4 regions of the Afifella aestuarii genome follow, and region 1 is predicted to be linked to each of the others. Evidence: predicted binding sites of a transcription regulator. Region 1 holds the regulator's gene; each other region holds the start of a gene.
The links. Region 1 encodes PhoB, which activates phosphate uptake and scavenging genes when phosphate is short. Its sites were predicted from a motif close to TGTCATNNANCTGTCAT; they were not measured.
Positions count from the first base shown of each region.

Region 1 (4,211 bases):
CGGAGACTTTCGCGCGCACCGGCAACCGGCGGGATTTCTCCGTGCCGCCGCCGGCGCGAACGCTCCTCGACGAGGCGAAGGAGGCGGGACGCGACGTCTGGGCGATTGGAAAAATCTCCGACATTTTTGCAGGTCACGGCGTGACGCACACGTTGAAGGCGCCGGAGAACGAGAGCCAGTTCGACAAGACGCTGGAGGCGGCGCGGGCGGCGAAGGACGGCGATCTCATCGTCACCAATTTCATCGATTTCGACCAGATCTTCGGCCATCGCCGCGATCCGGCCGGCTATGCGGCGGCGCTCGAAGCCTTCGATCGCCGCCTGCCGGAGCTCTTTGCGCTGTTGAAGCCGGGCGATCTCGTCATCCTGACGGCCGATCACGGCAACGACCCGACCTGGGTGGGCACCGACCACACACGTGAAACCGTGCCGGTTCTGGCCTTCGGTCCGGGCATCGAAGGGCGTCCGGCGGGCGAGCTTTCGACCTATGCCGATGTCGGCCAGACGCTGTCGGCACATCTTGCCCTGCCGCCTCTTGCCGCGGGCGCGAGCCTGATCTGAGGCGATTTCGCCGGTGAATATCGCCTTTCGGTTCAAGGCGGCGGGTTGACCTTGGTGCCGTGACCCATTTCACCCAGGGTGAGACAGAAGCCGCCGACGAACAAGAGACGAGAAGGAGAGGGGCGTGGACGCTTCAACGAGACGGGATGTGACCGTCGTCGATCATCCGATGGTGCAGCACAAGCTGACGATCATGCGCGACAAGGGCACGTCCACGGCGAGTTTCCGCCGCCTGTTGCGCGAGATTGCAGCACTTTTGACCTATGAGGCGACGCGCGACCTGGAATTGACGACGACGACCATCGAGACGCCGCTCGCCACGATGGAGGCGCCGACCCTGGCCGGCAAGAAGCTCGTCTTCGCCTCCATCCTGCGCGCCGGCAACGGCCTTCTGGAAGGCATGCTCGATCTGGTGCCGGCGGCCCGCGTCGCCCATGTCGGGCTCTACCGCGATCCGGAGACGCTGCAGCCGGTGGAATATTACTTCAAGGCGCCGGAAGATCTGCACGAACGCGTCGTCATCGCCGTCGATCCGATGCTGGCGACGTCAAATTCCGCAATCGCCGCGATCCAGCGCCTGAAAGAGCGCGGGGCGAAGGACATCCGCTTCGTCTGCCTGCTCGCCGCGCCCGAAGGCGTGGAACGCTTCCGTGCCGCCCATCCGGACGTGCCGGTGGTGACGGCCGCGATCGACAGCCATCTGAACGAGCACGGCTATATTCTGCCGGGCCTCGGCGATGCCGGCGACCGCATGTACGGGACGAAATAGGGTTTTTCGGCGAGTTGCCTGCTGGACGCTCTTCCCCTCGACTTGAGGATGACGAGCGCATCTGACGCAAGGGCGTTGCAGCGGGCGCCTCTCCCCAGAGGGGAGAGGAAGGGAGCCTGCCGCAGGCCCTGTTCTTCAGTTGCAGCGATGAGGGAGGGGACGCGCTTCCTGGCCGACGTCGGAGCGAAGCCACACGGGAACGAAGAAGCTCTCGCCTCCTCATCACCGCAGATCCCGGCGGGACTGTCCCGAAAAAATCAGGTCGTGACGAACTGTTCGTTGAGGGCGTAGCCGGCGCCGCGGACGGTGCGGATCGGGTCGCGCATGCGGCCGCGGTTGATCGCCTTTCTGAGGCGGCCGACATGCACATCGACGGTGCGTTCGTCGACATAGACGTCGCGGCCCCAGACGCCGTTCAAGAGCTGCTCGCGGGTGAAGACGCGTCCCGGGCTGCGCATCAGGAATTCCAGAAGCCGGAATTCCGTCGGGCCGAGATGGATCTCGCGGCCCCCGCGGAAGACGCGGAAGGTGCCGCGGTCGAGTTCGAGATCGCCGGCGGCGAGCTTGTCGGCGACCATTTCCGGACGCGTGCGGCGCAGGAGCGCCTTCACGCGGGCCATCAGCTCCGGCACCGAGAAGGGTTTGACGACATAATCGTCGGCGCCGGTGGCGAGCCCGCGGATGCGCTCGTCTTCCTCGCCGCGCGCCGTCAGCATGATGACGGGGAGTTTTGCGGTCGCCTCGCGCATTCGAACGCGTCGGCAGAGTTCGATGCCGGAAAGGCCCGGCAGCATCCAATCGAGGACCAGGAGGTCGGGCGCCTCTTCCAGAAGGCGCAATTCCGCATCGTCGCCGCGCCCGACCGTGTCGACGGAATAGCCTTCCGCCTCCAGGTTGTAGCGCAGAAGCAGCGTCAGCGGTTCTTCATCCTCGACGACGAGAATCCGGGGCACCTGCATGGCTCACTCCGTCAACCCGCGGACGGCGCAGTCGCCGCGCGTTCCATCTGCTTGCCGGTGACGAGATAGGTGATCGTCTCGGCGATATTGGTGGCGTGGTCGCCGATGCGCTCGATGTTCTTGGCGCAGAAGAGAAGATGCGTGCACATGCCGATATTGCGCGGATCTTCCATCATGTAGGTGAGCATCTCGCGAAACAGCGACACATACATGGCGTCGATCTCGTCGTCGGAGCGCCACACCGAGATCGCCTTCTGCACGTCGCGCGAGCCATAGGCGTCGAGCACGTCCTTGAGCTGGCGCAGGCCGAGGCTGGCGAGATGTTCGACACCGCGGCGAAGCTGGTGGTTCATCCGCTGGTCTTCGATGGCGAGCGCGCGCTTGGCGATGTTCTTGCCGAGGTCGCCGACGCGTTCCAGATCGTGCGAGATGCGGATCGCGGCGACGGTTTCGCGCAGATCCTGAGCCATCGGCTGGCGCTTGGCGATGACGAGGATCGCCCGCTCTTCGATCTGGTAGTGCATCTGGTTGATCTGGCGGTCGCCGAGGATGACGTCCTGGGCGAGCTGCGCATTGGTGCTCAACAGCGCATTCACCGCCTCGTCGAGCTGCTGTTCGACGAGACCGCCCATTTCGGCGATGGAGCGGGCGAGTTCCCGCAATTCCTCGTCATAGGAGGTGACGATATGTTCAGACACGGGGCTCACTCCTCTCCCGATTAGCCGAAGCGGCCTGTGATGTAGTCCTGGGTGCGCTTGTCGGTGGGGTTGGTGAACATCATGTCCGTCGGCCCCTCCTCGACGAGATAACCCAGATGGAACATGGCCGTGCGCTGCGAGACGCGCGCCGCCTGCTGCATCGAATGCGTGACGATGACGATCGTATAGTTCTCGCGCAGTTCGTCGATCAGCTCTTCCACCTTGGCGGTGGCGATGGGGTCGAGTGCCGAGCACGGCTCGTCCATCAGGATGACTTCCGGGTTCACGGCGATCGCGCGGGCGATGCAAAGGCGCTGCTGCTGGCCGCCGGAGAGGCCGGTGCCGGGTTCGTCGAGCCGGTCCTTGACCTCGTTGAAGAGGCCGGCGCGCTGCAGGCTGGTGGCGACGATCTCTTCGAGGTCGCGCTTGCCGGAGGCGAGGCCGTGAATGCGCGGCCCGTAGGCGACGTTCTCGTAGATCGATTTCGGAAACGGGTTGGGCTTCTGGAAGACCATGCCGACCCGGGCCCTGAGCTCCACGACGTCGAGCGATTTGTCGTAGATGTTCTCGCCGTCGAGCGTGATGTGGCCGGAGACGCGCGCGATGTCGATCGTGTCGTTCATCCGGTTGAGGCATCTGAGGAAGGTGGATTTTCCGCAGCCGGACGGGCCGATCAGCGAGATCACCTGATTTTCCGGCACGTCGAGATCGACGTCGAACAGGGCCTGCTTTTCGGCGTAATGGACGGACACTTTCTCGGCGCGCATTTTCGGCACGGCGGCACTCTCCTGCGGCACTTCGGGCGGCGCTTTCGTCGCCGTGGCTTTGGCCGCGCTCGGGCTGTGGCTGATATCGTTCATGGCGAATTCTCCCAGTTACCAGCGCCGCTCGATGCGCTGGCGCAGCAGGATCGCGATCGCATTGAGGCTGATCATCAGACCAAGCAAGACGATGATGGCGGCATTTGTGCGGGCTTCGAAGAAATTGAAGTTCTCGTTGCCCTGCCAGAGATAGATCTGCACGGGCAGGGCCGTCGCCTGATCCATCGGGCTCGCCGGCACGCTGGCCACAAAGGCGTTCATGCCGATGAGAAGGAGCGGCGCGGTCTCGCCGAGCGCCTGGGCGACGCCGATAATGGTGGCCGTCAGAATGCCCGGAATGGCGAGCGGCAGGACATGGTGGAAGACCATCTGCGTTCGCGAGGCGCCGAGCCCGAGCGCCGCCT
Region 1 covers NZ_SAUF01000002.1:302,701-306,911, forward strand. The annotation lists gene EO094_RS09875 (phosphopentomutase) at 1-560, shown strand, start outside; gene upp (uracil phosphoribosyltransferase) at 685-1,329, shown strand; gene phoB (phosphate regulon transcriptional regulator PhoB) at 1,587-2,282, opposite strand; gene phoU (phosphate signaling complex protein PhoU) at 2,300-2,986, opposite strand; gene pstB (phosphate ABC transporter ATP-binding protein PstB) at 3,007-3,753, opposite strand; gene pstA (phosphate ABC transporter permease PstA) at 3,862-4,211, opposite strand, start outside.

Region 2 (4,211 bases), on a different contig from region 1:
TCGATCCGAAGACGTCGGACCATGTCTTTGATGCCTTGACCCGGCTCGTGCGTGAGACGCGCCTCGCCGGGCTGGTTGCGACCCACAATCTCGCTCTGGCAAAGCGCATGGATCGCACCGTCACGCTGAGAGACGGCAAGATCGTGCCTTACGAGGGCGCCTGAGGCGGGCGGCCATCGCAAGGCGTATGGCTGAACAACGTCGTGCCGTTTCGGCAGAACGCCCTGCCGACGATTTCAAATCCAAACGACTCTCTCCGAACATCGCCGGTTGAGCGCGCATGCCACTCGGCTTTTACGCCCTTGGCGCGTCGGCAGCCCGCACACGCTCTCCTCGGCCGGCTCCTATCACAATAGGCGCCGTACATCTGTGCGTTCAGTCCAAACGTGGGTCTGAGTGGCCGCGACGCCTCCGCTGATGGGCGTTCTGTGCCAGTGCCCGGCCTTTTCATCTACGGAAGTCCTGCGGCTGCGAGCCTTCCCAAAGAGCAGAGCCGCACGCCGTGAAAAGCCCAACAGGCACCGGGGTTGACAGAAATCAAAAAGCAGAACAAGTTGGGAACAAAGAGGGAGTATACGATGAATATCTTCGCTTCTGAGCTTCTGTCTTTCGCTGCGACCGTGGTGCTGACGGCCTCTTTATACGTTCTGAGCCTTGGGTTGTTTGCGCCCCTTTGAGGCCTTTTCCGCGCGAGCGGCGGCACCGGTTCGTAGGCTGCGATTCCGCAGGGAGGTGCCGTTGTTGGTGAGCAACCGGTGGCTCCTCGGCCGGTTTCATGGTGCTGGTCTCGGGTTGGGTGCGGGACGGCCGAGTGGGACGTGGTGGCCGCGTCGACCAGGGGCAATCAATCCGCGGTGCCGGATTTTCGCTGGGGTACAGGGAGACCACCTGACGGCTCTGTGTCCGGAATGGCGTTCGGCGCCGTGAAGGTGAAGAGCAGGAACTGTGTGACCTGGCCAAGCGGGTTGAAATTGTCGTCTGAGGCAAGGACGAGCGAAGGCTGGCCGTCGATCATCGGGCCAAAGCTCGCAGCCTCGATGTTGTCTATGTCGAGGCTGAAGGTTCCTTCATCGAGGACGAGCCAGGGCGTCTTTCGCACCGCGCGGACATCGCGATCCGAAATGCTTTCGAGGCCGGAAATGTCGTCCGCCTCGTCGAGGTCGACGACATAGAGGGCGATGTGGTTGCCGACGCCCGCCGCATAAGCGCGTTCGACGACGAGGAGCCGACCGTCGGCGAGCGCGAGAGCTTCTGAAACGCCATTGTCGGCGCCGCCGAGCGGGAATGCGGGGGCGCGAAAAATGGGATCGGTCTCGTAGACATACTCTGCGACGACGTTGCCGGAGGCGAGGTCGAAGACGATGATGCGCGACGGGCTCCCGGCGTAGAGCGTCGCCTGGCTGCCGTCCTGAATGAGCGCGTTTTCGGTGATGGCGTAGAGGCGTGTGTTGTCCGGGGAGAGGGCGATCGCCTCAAAGCCGAGATTGTCGCGCACACCCTGGGTGCCGTCGGGGCGGGTGACATCGTGGTGGGTGCCCGTGGGATTGGGCAGATAGGCGTCAGGCAAAGAGAGCTGGCCACTCGCGCGGCCGTCGAGGTCGGAAATGAAGATCGCCGGAGTGCCGTTCTCGTCGCCTTCGCTCGACCAGTAGAAATGTGTGCCGGCGGCGGCGAGCCTCAAAGCCTCTGGATCGATTTCGCCTGCAGAGAACTGGCCGCCACCCGGCGGCCTGAGGACATGCATCGACGTGACGTCCATTCCGTGGATACCGTCGGCGTCAAGGGTCAGGCGGAGCGTGTAATATCGTGCCGGTCCACGCTGCGCTCGGTCGTCTGAGAGTGCGTAAAACGTGTCGTTCGCCGCATCGTAGTCGAGGCCGGAGATTCCCCCAAAAGGCGTTCCTTCGACCTCAAGGTTTTTCGGCAATGTCAGGGCCCCGCGGAAGACGGGTGGGGGCAGGCTGCCGGCCTCTTCTGCCTCTCCCGGGCTCGACGCCGCGATGGCTCCGAGAATTACGAGGAGGAGAGGGAGGCGGCAGAGAGGGGAGAGTGAGGGCACGATAGGTCTTCGGGCGATTCGTACTGTTCCTAGGAAACGCAACTTGGCGACGGATCCATGACGGGACCATCGCGGGTTGGCTGACGTGGCGTCGCAGCGGGGTGGGGCGCAACGGCGACTGAGAGAGATGGGTGGGGACGAGGGTCGCTCGTGCCTGTCGCTCGGTCGCCAGCGGCGATACAAGAGGCGTGGAGGAGTTCACCCTTGGCACCGCATTTCATCCATCTCAATTGTCATTCAGCCTTTTCGCTGCTGGAGGGCGCGCTCCCGGTCGCAAAGCTCATCAAGCTCGCCAAGAGTGCGGGCATGCCCGCTGTGGGCGTGACCGATTCGGCCAATCTTTTCGGCGCGCTCGAATTCTCTCAAAAAGCCTCCGGCGCGGGGATCCAGCCGCTCATCGGCTGCAAATTGCCCGTGGCGTTGTCGGAGAACGTGGAGCGCCGCGCCGAACCGCACTTCCGGGCCGCCGGGCGTGAACATCTCTTCCTGCTCTGCGCCAACGAAACTGGCTGGCAGAACCTCGTTCATCTCGTCACCGCCTATTATCTCGGGGAAGAGTCCGCCGGGCTGCCGCTGACGGCGCCGCTCTTGCAGGCGTATGGCGACGGGCTTCTGGCGATGACGGGTGGCCATGATGGCGTGCTTTATCCCTCGATCTTCGCCAATCGCCCGGAGGATGCCGCCGGGCGGCTGACGGCGCTTCAGACGATTTTCCAGGACCGACTTTACGTAGCGATCGAGCGCCATGGATTGCAGATCGAGACAGCTGCCGAAGCGGGTGTTCTGGACCTTGCCTATGCGCGCGACGTGCCGATCGTTGCGACGAATGAACCGTTCTTCGCCAGCGAGGACGATTACGAATCGCATGATGCACTGCTGGCGGTCGCGGAAGGCCGCGTCGTCTCCGAAGACGATCGCCGGCAACTCACCCGCCAGCACGGCTTCTTGTCGGCCGAGGCGATGGCCGAGAAATTCACCGATCTGCCCGAGGCGATAGAAAACACCGTCGAAATCGCCGTGCGCTGCCAGATGCGGCCGAAGACGCGCCGTCCGATCTTGCCGCGTTTCGTCGGCGGGGCGGCTGCCGATGCCGAGACGGCGGAGGCGCACGAGGCGGCCGAGCTGCGCGAGCAGGCCGAAGCGGGCCTGAAGGCGCGTCTCGCGAAGCATGGCTGCGCGCCGGGCCTCAGCCTCGAAGACTACGAGAAACGTTTGAGTTTCGAGCTCGGCATCATCGAGAAGATGAAGTTCCCGGGCTACTTCCTGATCGTTTCCGACTTCATCAAATGGGCGAAGGAACACGGCATTCCGGTCGGGCCGGGCCGTGGTTCGGGCGCTGGTTCCGTGGTCGCCTGGTCGCTGACGATTACCGACCTCGATCCCTTGCGGTTCAATCTCCTCTTCGAGCGCTTCCTCAATCCGGAGCGTGTGTCGATGCCGGACTTCGACGTCGATTTCTGTCAGGAGCGGCGCGACGAGGTTATCACCTATGTCCAGGAGCGCTACGGCAAGGCGCAGGTGGCCCAGATCATCACCTTCGGAACGCTGCAGGCGCGCGCTGCCCTGCGCGATGTCGGCCGTGTGCTTGAAATGCCGTACGGCCAGGTCGACCGGCTCTGCAAACTGGTGCCGGCCGATCCGTCAAACCCGGTCACTCTGGCCCAGGCCGTCGCCGACGAACCGCGCTTTCAGGAAGAGATTGAGCGCGAGCCGGTGGTCGGTCGTCTGATCGACATCGCCACGCGGCTTGAAGGGCTTTATCGCCACGCCTCGACGCATGCCGCAGGTATCGTGATTGGTGACCGCCGGCTCGAGGAGCTGGTCCCGCTTTACCGCGACCCGCGCTCCAACCTGCCCGTCACCCAGTTCAACATGAAATGGGTGGAACAGGCCGGTCTCGTCAAATTCGACTTCCTCGGCCTCAAGACGCTGACTGTGCTCGACAAGGCGGTGCGTCTCCTGCGCAAACGCAAGATCGATTGCGACCTCGCGGCTTTGCCCCTCGACGATCCGACGACTTTCGCCATGCTCGCCCGCGGCGAAACGGTTGGCGTGTTCCAGCTGGAAAGTCAGGGCATGCGCCGCGCGCTTGTCGGTATGCGCGCCGACCGTTTCGAGGACATCATCGCTCTCGTCGCGCTCTACCGGCCGG
Region 2 covers NZ_SAUF01000005.1:461,505-465,715, forward strand. The annotation lists gene EO094_RS16295 (ABC transporter ATP-binding protein) at 1-164, shown strand, start outside; gene EO094_RS16300 (esterase-like activity of phytase family protein) at 845-2,059, opposite strand; gene dnaE (DNA polymerase III subunit alpha) at 2,264-4,211, shown strand, end outside.
Region 2: a site for PhoB is predicted at 2,106-2,122, ahead of EO094_RS16300 (esterase-like activity of phytase family protein). Genes of this name have one in related genera too.

Region 3 (4,211 bases), on a different contig from region 1:
TGCCCGCATGCGGGCGGTGAGCGTTGCCGACGAGGTCGGCCGTCATTACGCGCTCGATGAGGCGGAACAGCAGCTCGGGCTCGAAGATTTCGATGTCGTCCTGATGCGCCAGGATCCGCCATTCGACATGGCCTATATCTCGGCGACGCATCTCTTGGAGCGGGTTCATCCGAAGACCCTCGTCGTCAACGATCCGGCCCATGTGCGCAACGCGCCGGAAAAACTCTTCGTCACCGAATTTTCCGATCTGATGCCGGAGACGCTGATCTCCCGCGACATCGCAGCGATCCGCGCCTTCCGCGAAAAGCACCGCGACATCATCCTGAAGCCGCTCTACGGCAATGGTGGTGCCGCGGTTTTCCGTATCAGCGAGGGGGACGAAAACCTGTCCTCGCTGATCGAACTTTTCGAAACGACCTTCCGCGAGCCCTTCGTCGTGCAGCGCTATCTGCCTGAGATTCGCAAGGGCGACAAACGCATCATCATTGTCGACGGCGAGCCCGCCGGTGCGATCAACCGGATCCCGGCGGTGGGTGATGCGCGCTCCAACATGCATGTCGGCGGTAAGGCCGTTGCCGCCGAACTCACCGATCGCGACCGGGAAATCTGTGCCCGCATCGGCCCGGAACTCAAGGCGCGCGGCTTCATCCTCGTCGGCATCGACGTGATCGGCGACGTGATGACGGAGATCAACGTCACCTCGCCCACAGGCATCCGCGAGCTGCAGCGTTTTTCGGATATCGATGCGGCTGCGATGGTGTGGGACGCGATCGAACAGCGCTGCAAGGGCTGACGGGCAACTGCCAGCGAAGGCCTTGCCGCGCCAAGATCTGCCCGGGCGAAGATTGGCCCGGGCGAGCTCAGTCAGTCGAGAAGCGAGACGGCCGACGGCATCACCTCGCCGGCGACGAAGCCGTGAATGCGGGCGACGAAATCGTCGACCTTGCGCAACACCTTGCGTTCTTGCGAGGCGTCGGTGCGCAGAAAGAAGGGGTAATAATTGGTCGTGCCGAAATCGTCGATGAGGACGAGCCGGCGGATTTGGCCGTCGACGTCTTCCTGGACGAGAACATTGCACAACATGATTTTTCGCGTCGGCACGCGATACGTGACGAGATGGTCGCAAAACGTCTCAACGGCCGCCTGACATTCCGAGGAATAGCCGTGGATCGTCAGATAGCTTTCGAGCGTGCGTGAGATCTCGCCATCTCCGTCGCGAATGAGCTCCACCGAGAGCCCCATCCCGAGGCTTGTACGCAGGAAGCCGAACTGCCGCGCCACATGCGCGAAGGCTGCCTCGCCGCGGACCTGACCGAGGCGGCGCAGAATGTGCTCGTCCTGACGGTTGTCGTCGAAGCGCACGAGCGGTCGCAGACGCTTCCACGCGGCCTTTGACCGGCGCTGGTCGGCGAGCGTGTAATCCGGTCGCCGCACCTTGATCCCGCGGTCTTTTCTGGAGGGATCGACAAAGCAGAGCCGCCGCCCGCCGCGCGCAAACGGGATTGCCCGGCTGAGATCGACGGTGCCCGCCACGGACCGCCGGTCCGCTTGCGCATGCATCGTTTCCGGTCCGGCGACAAATGCCCAAACCGGCGCAAAAAACGCCCTTAGGCGCGCCGAAGCGCGCCTCTTTTCAATCGAATCGCAGACCATGTGCCCCGGCCGCCTGTTCGCATGCGCAGCGTCGATCCGCCGCGAATGTCATGTGTTTTTCATAAAGTCCCCAGAGATGGGCGTGACAAGGGCGGGCGGGTTGGAAACGCAAAAAAGTGACTGATGCGTTTCATATTGTTTCTCTTGCGCAACAGGTGCGCCTCTCGGATCGTGTTCCTTTTTCGTTCTTGTCATCTTCCGAAAGCTGAGTCATTCTGCAATCAGAACGGGGGTGGTGGCGATGGTTTCTCGTGTTACGACAGTGGCTTTTCGCGGGGTCGAGGCGATCCCCGTCGATGTCCAGGTGCTGATCGCGCCGGGGCGCACGCTCTTCAACATTGTCGGCCTGCCCGACAAGGCGGTGGCGGAAAGCCGGGAACGTGTGCAGGCGGCGATTCATGCGTCGGGTCTCGCGCTTCCGGCCAAGCGCATCACCGTCAATCTCGCCCCGGCAGACCTTCCGAAAGAAGGCAGCCATTATGATCTGCCGATTGCGCTCGCCCTGATGGCGGCAATGGGCGCCATTCCAGCCGATGCCGTCAGCGATCACGTGGTTCTTGGGGAACTCGGCCTCGACGGTCGCATCGAAGCGGTGGCGGGTGTGCTGCCGGCCGCCATCAGCGCCAATGCGCTGAAGAAGGGGCTCATCTGCCCCGCCGCCTGCGGAGGGGAGGCTGCGTGGGCCGGCGAAGAACTCGCCATTCTGGCGCCGAAGAGCCTGATTGCGCTCGCCAATCACATCGCCGGCAGTCAGGTCCTGTCCCAGCCCAAGCCCGCACTTCGCGCCGCGAGCGAGGCCCTTCCCGATCTCTCAGAGATCCGCGGTCAGGAGAGCGCCAAACGGGCGTTGGAGATTGCCGCAGCCGGTGGCCACAACATGCTGATGATCGGCCCTCCGGGGGCCGGCAAATCGATGCTGGCGAGCCGGCTGCCTTCGATCCTGCCGCCGCTTGCGCCGCGCGAACTCCTCGACGTGTCGATGATCTCGTCGATCGCTGGGACGCTCGCCGGCGGGCGGCTGTCGAGCCAGCGACCCTATCGGGCACCGCACCATTCGGCCTCCATGGCGGCGATGGTCGGCGGCGGCATCAATGCGCGTCCGGGCGAGGTCTCACTTGCCCATCACGGCGTGCTCTTCCTCGATGAATTGCCGGAATTCACCCCGGCCGTCCTCGATTCGCTGCGCCAGCCACTGGAGACCGGCGAAGCCGTCATCGCGCGCGCCAATCACCGGGTCACCTACCCGGCCGAATTTCAGTTGATTGCGGCGATGAACCCGTGTCGCTGCGGCATGGCGGGCGAGCCCGGGCACACCTGCCGGCGCGGCGCCCGTTGCGCCGCCGACTATCAGGCCCGGCTCTCCGGGCCTTTGATCGACCGCATCGATCTCAGGATCGAGGTGCCTGCACTCTCTGCCATCGATCTGATCGGACCCGCCGAGGCGGAGCCGAGTGCGGCCGTGCGCGAGCGTGTGGCGACGGCTCGTGCGATGCAGGCGGAGCGCTATATGTCCCGCGGCCTGCCGGGCCTGCGCATCAATGCGCGTGCCGGCAGTCGCGTGGTGGAAGATGTCGCAGCTCCAGACGAGGCCGGTGCCCGTCTCATTCGCGATGCCGCGGAAGCGATGGGCTTATCGGCGCGCGGCTACCACCGCGTCCTCAAGGTCGCGCGCACACTTGCCGATCTCGACCAGGAGGAAAAGGTGCGCCGCATCCATGTGGCGGAGGCCTTGAGCTACCGCCAGAGCGCGTCTCTGCTTGCCGCGGCCGCATGAGGCGCGCATCCGCGGAAAAGCCGCGGCAACCGAAGGCCGAGTGATGTCGCAAAGGGGCGCTCGAGCCTCTTCCTGCGATCATCCGCAGAAGAGAGCGGCGCCATGCGTCCTCGCCCGAGCGGGATCGCCCGTGTGGTTCGTCCGCAAAACGGCCGGTCAAGCGGCTTTCTGCAGTCCTTCGTATCGAAGGGCCCGGCCGTTTGCGTCGAAGAGCTGCAAATCTTCGGCATGGGCAGCAAGACGCACGCTTTTGCCGCGCTCGACCGCCACTTCGCCTGCAAGCTTCGCCACCACGGGATCGTCTTGGCGGCCGATATCGACGTAGACGAGCGTGACCTCGCCCAGAAGCTCCACCAGCGTCACCTCGCCTTCGATCAGCGGGTCGTCGCCGGCTTCCGCGAGGCGGAGGCTTTCCGGGCGGACACCGAGATGGCCGGGGCCTTGTGAAATGGCGATCCCCTCGGGGCGTGGGAGAGTGAAGTCTCTGCCGCCTTCAGGCGCGACCTGCAGCCCATCCTGCGTGGTGCTGAAGGTGGCAGCTAGAATGTTCATCGCGGGCGAGCCGATGAACTTCGCCACGAACAAATTGTCTGGCCGGTGGTAGAGCTCCAACGGCGTGCCGACCTGCTCGACCCGGCCTTTGTTCAACACGACGATGCGGTCGGCGAGCGTCATCGCCTCTACCTGGTCGTGGGTCACGTAGATCATAGTCGTGTCGGGCATCTTCTCGTGCAAACGGGCGATCTCGATGCGCGTCTGCACGCGCAGCGCCGCATCGAGGTTC
Region 3 covers NZ_SAUF01000001.1:142,163-146,373, reverse strand. The annotation lists gene gshB (glutathione synthase) at 1-793, shown strand, start outside; gene EO094_RS00590 (YrbL family protein) at 865-1,560, opposite strand; gene EO094_RS00585 (YifB family Mg chelatase-like AAA ATPase) at 1,895-3,427, shown strand; gene EO094_RS00580 (ABC transporter ATP-binding protein) at 3,584-4,211, opposite strand, start outside.
Region 3: a site for PhoB is predicted at 1,700-1,716, ahead of EO094_RS00590 (YrbL family protein). Genes of this name have one in related genera too.

Region 4 (4,211 bases), on a different contig from region 1:
GGTCATCCGGGAGGCAGGGTCGGGAACGCGTGCCGTGCTTGAAGAACTCGCGTCGCGCGAGGGCATTAAAATCGATGATCTGGCGATCTCGCTCGTTCTGCCCAGCAACGAGGCCGTCCGAGAGGCCGTCGAGGCGGGTGCCGGCGCAACCATCATTTCCGAGCATGTGGTCGCAGCAGCGATCGCCTCCGGGCGGCTTCAATCCGTCCCCGTCGATCTGCCGCGCCGGGATTTTTCCGTGCTGCGCCATCCTGACCGTTATGCCAGCAGCGCGGCGCGGGCGCTGATTGGTCGATTGACCGATCAGAGCCGGGATGTTCTTTTGTCGCACGGTTGAGCAATTTCGGGTGAAAACGTGCGTCTGCCGCGGCGCTGGAGCGACAAACTAACCTTAAGGTCAGCCTCGCCCAAGCCAGATTGCATCAATTTCACCATCTGATACTTGAAATTTGATCAGAAGAATGGCTCATTCCTCCTCGCCTTTGCTGGTGGCTGGGCTTTGTGGCTGCCTTTGCAAAGGCGAATGTGCGTGCAGCCGGTCGTGCGAGACTGCATGAACGGCGCGATGATTGGCCTATGAGGTGCCGATTTCCTGCGGCACGTGTCGGGATTAAGAAGATGAGCGGTGTCACGGTGGATCAACCAAATGGCGACGAAAGTGCAGGAAATGCGCGCGCTTCGTCTGGATCTTCCATCCAGGTCCTGCATCGTTCGCTCGGCATCCTGGAAGTTCTGGCGGCGGCCGAGGGGCCGCTTTCTCTGACGGAAGTCAGTCGGAGCGTCGGTCTGCATAAAAGTACTGTTTTGCGCATTTTGCGCAGTTTGGCGGATGGCGGCTATGCGCTTTGGCGGCCGAAGACGCGCACCTGGAGCATCGGTCCGAGCCTCGCGCGTCTGCAGCCCGGTGCGCAATCGCGCGGCGAGCTGACGAGCCTCGCGCGTCCTATCATGCGCGATTTATGCGCCACCATCGGCCAGACGGTCCAAATTGCGACGCTGGTCGACGGCCAGATCTGCTACCTGGAAAAGGCGGAGCCGCAGGGTCGCCTTCCGTCTCACACGGTAAGCCATCGTCCCGCTCATTGCACGGCGCTCGGCAAGGTGCTCCTCGCCGGCTTGTCGCCGTCTGCCCTCGACGCGCTTCTGGCGCGTGTGGAAATCCGCTCCTTCACGGACAACACCATCACCGACGAGTCGAGATTGCGCCGCGAGATCGCTGCTGTCGCGGTGCAGGGCTATGCCGTCGACGACCGCGAATTTCGCCCGGCAACGGTGTGCACGGCCGCGCCGATCCGCGATGCGAGCGGCAATGTGCTTGGCGGGCTCGGCGTTTCGGTCGCCGGCATGGATGCACGCGGTGCCGCGTTCGCCGCCATCATCCAGCGCAACATGGCGGCTGCCCGGCAAATTTCGAGTCAGCTCGGCTGGAATTTGACGAGCGAGGCCGCCTGAGGGGCGCCGGTCAAAACCCAATTTCGATCGCACGCGTGCGGATCCTTTCACCTGTCATCGCCTTGCCATGGAGGCGTCATATCGCTTCTCCTCATTTGAGCGAGGGGCTTCTCCATGGGTATGCGGGCATTTCAGGCGCCGGGCCGTTTCTGGCGCGGCAATCTTCACACACATTCTAATCGCTCGGACGGGGGGCTTCCGCCTGAGGCGGTCTGCGCCCATTACCGCGACGCCGGCTACGATTTTCTCTGCCTGTCGGATCATTTTCTCAGCCGTTTCGATTTTCCGGTCACGGATACGCGGCCGTTTCGCCGCGGTGGTTTCACGACGCTTCTCGGTGCCGAACTTCATGCCGATGCAACCAGCCATGGCGAGCTGTGGCATATCTTGGCCGCCGGGTTGCCTGAAGATTTCGAGCCGACTGGCAAGGATGAAGACGGGCTCGCGCTCGCGAAGCGGGCCCGCGAGGCGGGCGCCTTCCTCGGGATCGCCCATCCGCAATGGTCCGGTCTCACGATCGAAGACGGCCGCGCGATGGCGGCGCATGCCCATTCCGTCGAGATCTACAATTACACCTGCGATCTCGAAACCGCGCGTGCAGACGGGACCTATCTTCTCGATGAGCTTCTGAACGAAGGTTATGCGCTCTCCGCCTATGCGGCCGACGATACGCATTTCAAATATGAGGAAGGGCTCGCAGCCTGGGTGATGGTGAAGGCTGCGGAGAACACGCCTGAAGCGCTCTTGGAGGCACTGAAGGACGGCCTTTTCTACTCCAGCCAGGGTCCTGTGATCGAAGGGTTTTCCATCGCTGACGGCGAGGTCGCGGTGGAATGCTCGCCCGCGGTCAATGTCGCCCTTGTCGGTCGCGGCGCGAAATCGGAGAACCAATGGGGGCGGGACCTGACGCGTGTACGCCTGTCGAGCGAGCGTTTCGAAGGTGATTGGTTCCGCCTCATCGTTGCCGATGCGGCCGGGCGCCTTGCCTGGTCGAATCCGGTCCGGTTCGACTGAGGCTCTCTGAGGCTCGGGCTCAATCTCCGGTGTAGCCGTTCGGGTTCTCGCTCTGCCACCGCCAGTGATCGCGGCACATGGCGTCGAGGTCCAGATCGGCCTGCCAGCCGAGAAGTTCGGCTGCGAGCTTCGGGTCGGCGTAGCATGTGGCGATGTCGCCGGCGCGGCGCTCCACGATCTCGTAAGGGATCGACCGGTTGGTGGCTCGCCGCCAGGCCTTCACGGTGTCGAGGACGCTGTAGCCCCGGCCGGTGCCGAGATTGATCGGCCGGTGCGTGCCGGGCGCCACCCCGCCGGAAAGAAGCGCTTCCGTCGCCTTCACATGAGCCCGGGCGAGATCGACGACATGGATGTAATCGCGCACGCCGGTGCCGTCGTGGGTCGGATAATCGCCGCCGAAGACGCGCAGATGTTCCCGCCGCCCGACCGCGACCTGGGCGATATAGGGAAAGAGATTGTTCGGAATGCCCATCGGATCTTCGCCGATGAGTGCGCTCTCATGGGCGCCGACGGGATTGAAATAACGCAGGCTGATCGCCTGCCAGGCCATGTCGGCGGCGACCGTATCGGTGATGATCTCCTCGATCATCATCTTGGTTCGACCATACGGGTTGGTGACCCCACCCACTGGAAAGCTCTCGTCGATGGGCACTGTCTGCGGTTCCCCATAGACGGTGGCCGAGGACGAAAAGACGAGCCGTGTCGCCGCGTGGCGGGCCATCGCCTCAAACAGCGAGACGGCACCGCCGACATTCACATCGTAGTAGGCGAGCGGCTTCTCCACGGATTCGCCCACGGCCTTGAGGCCCGCGAGATGGATGACGACGTCGATCGCGTTCTCAATGAAAACCCGGTCGAGAAAGGCGGCGTCGCGAATGTCACCGACGAGGAGCGGGATCTCCGACCCGGCGATCTGGCCGACACGGCGCGCAGCCTCGGGATGCGAATTGGCGAGATTGTCGACGATGACGGGCCGGTAGCCCGCCCGTGCCAGCTCGACCACGACATGGCTGCCGATATAGCCGTTGCCGCCAGCGACCAGAACGGTGGCCTGCATGCGCCCTCCCTCCGAAGCGTGTTCTTACGGCGCTTTCTCTAGCAGCAAACGCTTAGAATTGTATTTCGTCTCTCAACGCTTGCCGTGCGCAGCGCGCATAGTGGCCGCATGTCGAAATCGGGCCTCGTGCGGCCGTCCGAGACCGGGCATAGCCGTTGATCGGCAGGAAGCGGTTGTCAGGCGGCCCTGTCACCGCCTCGACGAGAGCATCCGTCCGATGAACCAGCCGAGTGCTCCCGCGGCGGCGATGCCCGCCCCCTTGCCGATCGCCTCGCGGTGCTCCGTTGCCCAGAGGGCTGGTGCCGTGTTCTGGGCCTTGACGTCGAAGCGGCCATGCGCGGCATAGGAGCCGGCGACGGGCTCGAAGAGATTGTCCGGCCGCTCGATCTCTGCCTCGGCGGCCATCTGCCCGTCATAGGCTCTTTCAGCCATCATCTTGTCGAGAAGGCCGGGCGCGACCCTCTGGCCCAGGATCGCCTGATAGGCGGAGCGGCCGACCCAGAGTTCGCGGCGCGGATGATGGGCGGCGAAATAAATGCCGTCTGCGGCCACTTCGGGCTGGAAAATTGGCGGTAGCGGCTGGGCTCGACGCGGCATCTTGTTGCGCGCCCAGTCGAATTGCGGCGTGTTCAAACCGGGCAGATGCACAACCGTGAGCTTGATCGCGGAATTGTCGTGGATGAGCTCG
Region 4 covers NZ_SAUF01000001.1:1,072,817-1,077,027, forward strand. The annotation lists gene EO094_RS04955 (LysR family transcriptional regulator) at 1-337, shown strand, start outside; gene EO094_RS04960 (IclR family transcriptional regulator) at 619-1,452, shown strand; gene EO094_RS04965 (CehA/McbA family metallohydrolase) at 1,567-2,466, shown strand; gene galE (UDP-glucose 4-epimerase GalE) at 2,486-3,523, opposite strand; gene EO094_RS04975 (SDR family oxidoreductase) at 3,713-4,211, opposite strand, start outside.
Region 4: a site for PhoB is predicted at 1,516-1,532, ahead of EO094_RS04965 (CehA/McbA family metallohydrolase). Genes of this name have one in related genera too.